DNA from 4 places in the Rhodococcus sp. OS5 genome. Region 1 is predicted to be linked to each of the others. Evidence: riboswitches for the same ligand, from Rfam matches in the RefSeq annotation. Region 1 holds a riboswitch; each other region holds the start of a gene.

Region 1 (2,183 bases):
AACGGCTGCGGCCACGCCGAGATCATCTGCGCCCAGTCCGCAGCGGTGCGTCCACGAAAGTCCGGGGCCATGTCTTCGAGGACCAGCGCACAAACCTTTTCGGGATGCGCGGCGGCGAAGCACCACGCATGCAGAGCCCCCATCGAATGACCGATCACGATCATCGGCTCCTCGATGGACGCAACCGCCGATGTCAGGTCCTCGACGAATGCCTCGGTAGTCAGTGCCGCTGGCGCCGGCCTGCCGTGACCGGCAGCGTCGAAGGTGTAGACGTGGCCGAACTCGCGGATCCACGGCACCTGGCGTCGCCACGTTCGGGAGCTGCCCATGAGGCCGTGCAACAACAGAATCGGTTGTCCCGTTCCACCTTCGTCATGCAACACGAGTGTCACGGTACGCGGTGAAGGTGCGCGGGTAATGTCGCTTGCATGGCAGTCGTGAAGATCAATGCAATCGAGGTCCCCGAGGGCGCCGGCCCCGAACTGGAGAAGCGCTTCGCAGCACGCGCTCACGCAGTCGAGAACTCCCCGGGCTTTCTCGGATTCCAACTCCTCCGCCCCACCGCCGGTGAGAGCCGCTACTTCGTGGTGACCCAATGGGAGTCCGAGCAGGCGTTCGCCGATTGGCGTGACGGCCCCGCCCGTGAAGCCCATTCCGGCGAGCGCGCGAAGCCCGTCGCTTCGGGTGCGTCGTTGCTCGAATTCGAAGTTGTCCTGGACGTCGCCGCAAAGAGCTGATCTCGAGCGATTGTGCCTGCCTTGGCGGGCACAATCGACGGTCATCTCGGCTTCACGCGTTGACACGGTGCGGGCTGTAGTGCAAAAGTTCGCATGTAAACGCGATGGTCCGACAGGAATCCGGTGAAAGCCCGGAGCGGTCGCGCCACTGTAATTCGAGGTGAAGTGCCTTTTTCGGCACGACAATTTCGACAGCCAGACACTTCGGCCATCGCATGGACCTAGGGGACGCGAAAATCCCAGGAGGCTTCGATGGCTCTCGCCTATTCTCCCGATACGTCGATCGATTCGACTCGTCTTGCTTTCCTCGCCGCTGCAGTAGTTCTGTTCGCGATGCTGGCTCTCTACCTGGTCGGATTCGACCAGGGCGCTATCTCTCGCACCGGCATGTACATGCATGAATTGATGCACGACGGTCGACACTTGATGGGCCTGCCGTGCCACTAGCCGACAATTTCACGAAGCTTCTCATTCGTGGTTTGTTGGCTGGTCTGATCGCAGGCATCCTTGCCGGCGGAGTTGCATTCGTGCTGGGTGAACCGCACGTCAACGCTGCCATTGCGATCGAAGAAGCCAACAGCGCCACCGGTGAGGTTTCCGGCGAAGCCGCTGGGCATTCGCACGGTGACGAAGAAGAACCACTGGTGAGCCGCGACGGGCAGCGCGCCGGGCTGTTCCTGGCCACAGCGCTTGCCGGACTGGCACTCGGGGCGATCTTCTCGGTCGTTGCCAATTACGCTCGACGACTCACCGGAATGTCCGGGCCGTTGTTGGCGATCGCCATCGCCGTCGGTGGTTGGCTGGCTATCGAGGCCGTCCCCTTTTTCAAGTACCCGGCCAATCCGCCGGCCGTCGGAGATCCCGACACCATCAACCAGCGCACACTGCTGTGGCTGGCCGCCGTGATTCTCGGGCTGCTGTCCGTCACCGCGGCAGCAGCGGCGGCAAAGGCAGTTTCCGGGCACGAGTTCCTCAGCGTGCGCATCGCTGCTCCGGTGGCTGCGTTCCTGGTGATCGTCGCGATCGGTTACGTCTCGCTTCCCGGCATCAACGAGGTGGGCGAGGACTTCCCGGCAACTCTGCTGTGGGAGTTCCGACTTTCCTCGCTCGCTACGCAGGCGACGCTCTGGCTCGTGCTCGGGTTGGCATTCGCCTTCCTCACCGAGCGCGCGACCAAGGACACCGAAGTAGCAAAGAAGTACGCCCTTCGCTGAACCTGCTGTGCGCCTTTATTAACCTCCCGCGGTTAATAAAGGCGCACAGCAGTTCTGTTTCAGCTCAGATGATGCACTTCCTGCAGTCCGTACACCGGTGTCGGGATGCCCTCGTAACGCGCCTTCAATTGCAACGCCAAGTACAGCGAGTAGTGGCGCGACTGGTGCAGATTGCCTCCGTGGAACCACAGCGCTTCCTGCTGCGTCGGCTTCCACATGTTGCGCTGCTCGC
Region 2 (2,183 bases), 390 kb from region 1:
GACGAGATCGCAGAGGAGATCGACCCACTGCTCGTACCGGACGCCGGCGGGATCGGCTACGACGGTGTCGCCGTACAGCGGAAGGTCAGGGAAGAGGACTTCGGCTCCGAGTTTCACGCCGATCCCGGCGAACGGCCACAACGCGCCCGAGTAGCCGCCGGCGCCGTGGATGCCGAGAACACGAACCGGCGCGTCTGGAACCACGGCCCGTGCGACGTGGACGGTGTTGCCGTTCCACTCCCACCACGTCGGGGTCGGCGCCGGCATGTGGTCGGTGTACCGGTCGGGCATAAACTTCGAGTAATCGGCGCTGGTCACCTACACAATTCTCGGTATCGGCGTCGCGGCTGACAACTCGCATCGGAGGACCGTGTCGACTCGGCGGAAAAGGCCCTCCCAGCAGCGCTCGAGGGCTACCTACGACGCGATCCTGGAGGCAGCTACTCGCGTTTTCGCTTCGGAAGCCATGGCAGCGACCACCAACCGGATCGCTGACGAAGCAGGGGTGTCGGTGGGCTCGCTCTACCAGTATTTCGGCGACAAGTACGAGATCCTCTCGGAGTTGGCGAACCGTCACGTGAGTGCTGCGCGGGAGAGTTTTGCGCTCTGCCTTGCCGACATCGTCGAGCGTGAGCTCACCCCGGACGAGGCCGTGAGGATGTTGGTGGAGTGCGCGGTCGAAGTGAACAGTAAGCCGCGAGAGTTCTTTCACCTGCTCTACGATCAGGTTCCGCGTACGCGTGAGCTCATCGAGCAGGTCGAAGGAATGAATCGGCAACTGGTACTGGGTTTTTCGGATTACTTGCAGAGCCGCGGTTTCAGTGCGGAGGATGCGTTGCTGACATCGCGGCTGACTGTGACTGCCGTGGACAGCCAGGTGCATCGGGTTGTGCTGGAATCGGATTCACCCGAAGAACTTCGAGTGCGAACGGAAGCCGTCGTGCGGCAGACGAGATCGATGATCGCGTCGGAATCCTGATCCGGTGTGCGGAATGGTGACCACAGTCCGTTATGGTTCTGACGTCATCATCGAGGTAATGGGAAGTCGGTGCAATTCCGGCGCGGTCCCGCCACTGTGAGGTCGTCCCTGCGTCGACCGTAGCCAGATACCACCCTCGTTGACGTTGTGTCATGCCACGAGGATGGATCGGTCACACCATGAATGCTGTTGGCGGAGCTCTGTCTCCACCTACCCACCTGCCTCCGCCGAAGGCGGGTGCGCCGCGAGGACGGCTCAGTCCGGGTATCGTGCTGCCCGCTCTGCTGGTCGTCACCGTGCTCTCTGCTGTGTGCGCGTTGGCATTCGGATCCGAGATGCTCCCCGTGTCCACTGTGGTGGACGTGGTGCACTCGCGCTTCGGAGGCCCACCCGTCACGCGTTCCGAACTTGCGATCGTGTGGGGGATCAGAGCACCTCGGGTACTGCTCGGTCTGGCCGTCGGCGCTGGTCTTGCCGTCGCCGGCGCGGTGGTGCAAACCCTCGTCCGTAACGCTCTTGCCGATCCCCACCTGCTGGGAGTGTCGTCCGGCGCGAGTGTCGGTGCCACCGCCGTCATCACCACCGGACTGTTCGCCGGCGCGGGAGTGTGGGCGCTCAGTTTCGGCGCGATGATCGGGGCGTTGGGAGCTGCGATTCTCGTCTTCACCATCGCGACGCTGCAAGGCGGTATCACTCCACTGCGATTGGTTCTGACCGGCACCGTTACCGCATCCGCCCTGTCGGCGATCGCGAGTTTTCTGGTGCTGCGTACCAATGATTCCCAGGCCGCGCAGTCCGTATTGTTCTGGCTCCTGGGAAGTTTGGCCGGGGCATCCTGGGACAAGTTGTGGGCGCCGGTCATCGTTGTGTTCCTGCTGACGGCAGCGGTGTTCGCCCTGCACGGTTGGCTGGATGCGCTGGCGGCCGGACCGGACGTCGCGGCTTCGCTCGGTATTCCCGTCCGAACCCTGCGAAACGTGCTGTTCGGCGTGCTGGCAGCGTTGGTCGGCACGATGGTTGCAGTGTCCGGCGCGATTGCCTTCGTAGGCTTGGTCATACCGCACGTCACACGCATGCTCGTCGGAGCCAGACATCGAGTGGTGTTACCGGCGGCAGCACTGATCGGCGCGTCCTTCCTGGTGTGGGTCGACGTCGTGGCGCGGACCTCGTTGCGGCCGACCGAGATCCCGCTGAGCGTGGTGAC
Region 3 (2,183 bases), 500 kb from region 1:
GAGCACACTCTCCCAACCGATTTCGGGCCAATACTGCTTGTTGTCGTCGAAGGCGTTCTTCGCACCCACCGCGTCGGTCATGATTCCCGGTGCACCGCAGCACCCGGCGAAGTACGGAGTCTTCGTGGCTGCGTACCACCACGCCAGCGTCACGTCCTCAGCTCCCAGTGCCGCCGTGGCGGTGGCCGCGCGATCCTTCAAACTCTCGGTGAGCTCGACACCTTTGTCCTTGGCATCGAACAGTGTTGCCACGTCGTCGATTTCGTCGTACAAGTCGTCGAGCGTGAGGGCCTTGCTCTGCTCGGCATCCTGACCGGTGCACTCGCTGGGTGACTGATATGTCGCGACACCGAGGTCGGTGAACTTGATCCGGTCGGCGATGCCCTCCGAGGTGAACGTGTAGTTGAACGTCGTGTAGACCATGTCCGGTTCGCGTTCGAGGACACTTTCGAATGACGGGAACTCGGTGTCGAACGCCTGGACCTGACCACGCGCCTCGCGCAGTTCTGGGAGGACATCGTCATCGCTCATGGCGTACCCGGCCATCCGGTCCTGCACTCCCAGCGCGAACAGCATCTCTGCTGCAGGTTGATTTACCGCGATTGCCCGTTCGATCGGTCGCTCCACCGTGACGTCTCGGCCACAGTTCTGGACTGTCACGCGCGATTGTTCGGAAGAGTTGGATTGTCGGGCAGCACTGTCGTCGGAGGAGCAGGCAACCAACGACGCGCTCAACAGGGCAGCGACGGCGGCGGCGGGTAGGCGAAGTCTGGACAGACGCATGGAATCTCGTTCTCGCAGGGGCTCGTTCGCGGAGCCCGTTACCGTGTGAACAGGCGCCTGTTGACCCCTGCTGCCAGCCGGTATTCGGACTCGAGATCGCCCCACCCGAGCGCCTTCCCAGATTCTCATCCAGTGGCGTAAGCCCGGGCGGTCACCCTCACCGCTGCGCGTCAGTTCCGGATTCACACCGGATTCCCTGACCCCCTGTGTGGAGGTCCGCTGGCACAGAGGAACTTATCACCGCAGTGCACCGCCGGTCAGGTCGGCTGGTGTGAGGCAATCAGATCTCGATGGCCAGGTCGTCGATGTCGGTGAGGGTTCCGCCGTCGGCGAGGATGCGCTCGTAGTTCTCGCGTCGACGGAGGTCGATTTCGGTGTTGCTGACGCCCTCCTTCCAATATCCGAATATCGCGACGTCGTTTTTGTCGAGTCCGACGGTCGATCGAAAGTGCTTCCGGATTGCGCGCATCTCGTTGCGTTCACCGGCGCCCCACACGACGTAGCTCGCGGGATTGGCGAGCTCGCGTGCTCGTACCGCCAGTGGGCCGTCGGGCTCGGCCGGATCTGCGCTCACGCGGTGAAGCTCCAGGCCGGGGAGGGCGGGCAGTTCGGCGAAGGCGACCTCGTCATCTGTTGTGACCCAGCCGATTCCGACGACGTCGGTAGGCAACTGCTCGATGATCGAGTGCAATGCGGGTATTGCGGTGCCGTCCAGAAAAAGTGCGATACGTCGACCAGGAACATCAGGGATCAAGAAGTGTGGCCGCGGACCGGTGAGGCCGAAGGTGTCACCGACGGCCAACGCTGCTGCCCACCTCATCATCGGACTGGTCTGTCCGTGCAGGACCACATCGACGACGATCGATCCGCTCGCTGAATCGTAGGAACGCACCGTGTACACGCGCGAAGCGTCGTCGAAGGCCGGCCCGAGATTCATGCGTACGGTCACATTCGGGCGTGACCAGGTCGGATCGTCGGTCGACTCCGTCAAACGAGCCGTGATCCGCAGCAGGTGATCGCTCGGTCGCTCCAGTGCTTCGACGATCGCGAGAACGTCGTTGAGTCCGCGATTGTGGTCAGCGGTCCGTAGGACGGTCGTCGGGGGAGTTGTTGTGCGCGAGGCGTCTGCATGTGTCATCGACTGTGCTCCTGGATCGGGTTTTCGGGATGCCGCCAGGTTAGTGCTACCTAAGTCGAGCGAGTTGTCCAGAAGTGACATCTGATTACCTGAATGATTCGGGTCTCGAAACGACGCGGTTGAGCGAGTGGTGCCGGCGCTGCTACCGTGCCTGTGATGTCCATACGCCGCTGTTCTCTCGCTTCCGGCCGTGCACTGCGCACGGCCCGATTCGGCGTAGCGACTTTCCGACGTGGGCGTAAGGCGATCGACCGCCGCCCGT
Region 4 (2,183 bases), 2.1 Mb from region 1:
GCCGAGTTCAGCACCGCGTCCAGACGGCCTCGAACACTCGCATCATTGAGTCTGCGATCGTCCTTGCGGGTCGACGCGGCCGCTCGTGCCAGAGCGAACTCGTCTTCCACCGACTCCCGGCCCTGTGTGAGAGCGGTTGCGAGAGTTACTACTTCCTTGACCTTCTCGGTGCCGAACGCGAGCCACGAGCGCAGGGCCTTGTCGACATCGGCTTCTGCGTCGAGAGTGTACGGAACGTGCAGCAGGGAGCACGATGTGGAGACGGCAAGATTATCCACGCTGCCCAACAGAGCACCCAACGTGCTCAGTGCCGAATCCAGATCCGACCGCCAGATGTTTCGTCCGTCGACCACGCCGGCGACGACCAGTTTGCGGGCGAGTTCGGGGACGGAGCCGATCGAATCCTGACCGGCCACCAGGTCGACGGCAAATCCTTCGACGCCGGTGGACGCAAGCGCGGGCAGCGCCTCACGCAGCGAACCGAAGTACGACGCCAACAGGATCGACGGCCGCTCGGACAGCGCTGAAAGCTGTTCGTACGCAGCGCGTGCCGCTTCGATTTCCTCGTCGGTGCGATCGCCTACGAGGGCCGGTTCGTCGAGCTGAACCCAGCTCGCACCGGCCTTCGCGAGCCGACCGAGTAGATCCGCGTAGAGGGGGAGTAGTTCGTCGAGTCGCGAGAGCAGCGGCTCGTCGGTGCCGACAGCCTTCGAGAGCAGCAGGAAGGTGACCGGTCCGATGACGACCGGGCGGGCTGCAATACCGTCGGAAAGTGCTTCTGCCAGTTCGGACAAGACCTTGGACGGGTCGAGTGCGAACGTGGTGGACGGCGAGATCTCCGGCACCAGGTAGTGGTAGTTGGTGTCGAACCACTTCGTCATTTCGAGCGGCGCGATGGTGTCCGTCCCACGGGCAGCGGCAAAGTAGCGGTCCAACGGATCGGCGACCGACGCGACGCGGTCGGGCAGCGCGCCGAGAAGAACTGCGGTGTCGAGCATCTGGTCGTAGAAGGAGAAGGTATTGACCGGGACGGAGTCGATGCCCAGGTCACGGAGGTCGGCCAAGCCCTGCCGACGGAGGTCACGGGCGACAGCCTGCAGGGCGTCGGCGTCGATGCGCCCTGCCCAGTAGCTTTCGGTTGCCCGCTTGAGTTCTCGATGAGGACCGATGCGCGGTGAGCCCAGCACGGTCGAAGTGAATGTTGTTGTCACGGAGTTTCTCCAGATTGCCAATGCATTGATGGCCACTGCCGGCAGACGGGTACACCTCACGAGACCCCGAGTTTCAGCGGGCAGCACTGCCCGCACCGCACACGAGGTCCGATGGAGATCTACACGCCCATTCCACGAGGCGGTGGACCGTCGGGCACGGCGTGCCCGACACAGTCGGCAGGTCTTCGGACTCGCGGGCACTCGATCGAGTTGGATCGAACCTACTGGCCGTCGCTTCCCAGGCGGATGCCCAGTGCACATGAACGGCGGTCGTTCCTGCTTACCGCTGCGGGACAGTCCCGGATTTTCACCGGGTTCCCTCTCACCCCGACAGCTTGCGCTGACGGAGCTTCGACGCCGGGACCGGTCTTCGGGGCTCCTCATGACCGTGCCGGGCGAACCAGCTGCATCGACCAGCATAAGGCCAACCCTCCCTGAGCAGTCAAGGAGAGTCGGCGAAGGGCGCTATGCGCGTGACATGTAGGAATTCGAGTCCGGTGGTACGCGCGGAAGATTTTCGGAGGACCGTAGATTCTCCGCCATTTCGACAAGCAGATCCTGTGAAGACGGTGAGAGGTCGACGACACGGGAGGTGAGGTTCCGCAGGCGCACGTTGTGCAGCTGTTCGAGGAGGGAGAGGTCTGCCTCGCCACCTGAGATCGCGGGCGGAGTGTGATCGGACGGGGCGTAGAAGTAGTCCGGATTGACCTTGAAGAAGTGGGCGAGGGCGGCAACCACTTCGGGTGACGGATTGGTTCGGACGCCGGTGCGCAGTTGCGACAGGTACGGCGTCGAGATACGGCAGCCGAACTCGGTCATGCCGCGAACGACCATCGCGTTGGTGACGTGAAAGTCGGCAGTCTCGAACAGCGAGTTCAAGCGATCGTTGAACTGGTTCGACATGAGACGTCCCTTCCCCCGCTACGCACAGGCTCCGTCGGTTCAATTAACTGCATCATAGCCAGTTATCGA

Evidence for each region. A riboswitch is a leader RNA that binds a small molecule or an ion and turns the genes downstream of it on or off. The one in region 1 is predicted to bind cobalamin.
Region 2: it holds a riboswitch for cobalamin, as region 1 does, so the genes downstream of both, ACVZUB_RS05290 (FecCD family ABC transporter permease) here and ACVZUB_RS03555 (CbtB domain-containing protein) in region 1, are expected to answer to the same signal.
Region 3: it holds a riboswitch for cobalamin, as region 1 does, so the genes downstream of both, ACVZUB_RS05815 (ABC transporter substrate-binding protein) here and ACVZUB_RS03555 (CbtB domain-containing protein) in region 1, are expected to answer to the same signal.
Region 4: it holds a riboswitch for cobalamin, as region 1 does, so the genes downstream of both, metE (5-methyltetrahydropteroyltriglutamate--homocysteine S-methyltransferase) here and ACVZUB_RS03555 (CbtB domain-containing protein) in region 1, are expected to answer to the same signal.

What each region holds. Positions count from the first base shown of each region.
Region 1 is NZ_CM166368.1:761,889-764,071, reverse strand. It holds gene ACVZUB_RS03565 (alpha/beta fold hydrolase) at 1-383, opposite strand, end outside; gene mhuD (mycobilin-forming heme oxygenase MhuD) at 429-737, shown strand; cobalamin riboswitch at 826-964, shown strand; gene ACVZUB_RS03555 (CbtB domain-containing protein) at 990-1,184, shown strand; gene ACVZUB_RS03550 (CbtA family protein) at 1,175-1,951, shown strand; gene ACVZUB_RS03545 (flavin-containing monooxygenase) at 2,011-2,183, opposite strand, start outside.
Region 2 is NZ_CM166368.1:1,147,591-1,149,773, forward strand. It holds gene ACVZUB_RS05280 (alpha/beta hydrolase) at 1-318, opposite strand, end outside; gene ACVZUB_RS05285 (TetR/AcrR family transcriptional regulator) at 371-979, shown strand; cobalamin riboswitch at 996-1,131, shown strand; gene ACVZUB_RS05290 (FecCD family ABC transporter permease) at 1,249-2,183, shown strand, end outside.
Region 3 is NZ_CM166368.1:1,261,650-1,263,832, forward strand. It holds gene ACVZUB_RS05815 (ABC transporter substrate-binding protein) at 1-783, opposite strand, end outside; cobalamin riboswitch at 842-1,022, opposite strand; gene ACVZUB_RS05820 (siderophore-interacting protein) at 1,064-1,921, opposite strand; gene ACVZUB_RS05825 (hypothetical protein) at 2,078-2,183, shown strand, end outside.
Region 4 is NZ_CM166368.1:5,035,984-5,038,166, reverse strand. It holds gene metE (5-methyltetrahydropteroyltriglutamate--homocysteine S-methyltransferase) at 1-1,211, opposite strand, end outside; cobalamin riboswitch at 1,371-1,595, opposite strand; gene ACVZUB_RS23415 (helix-turn-helix domain-containing protein) at 1,677-2,114, opposite strand.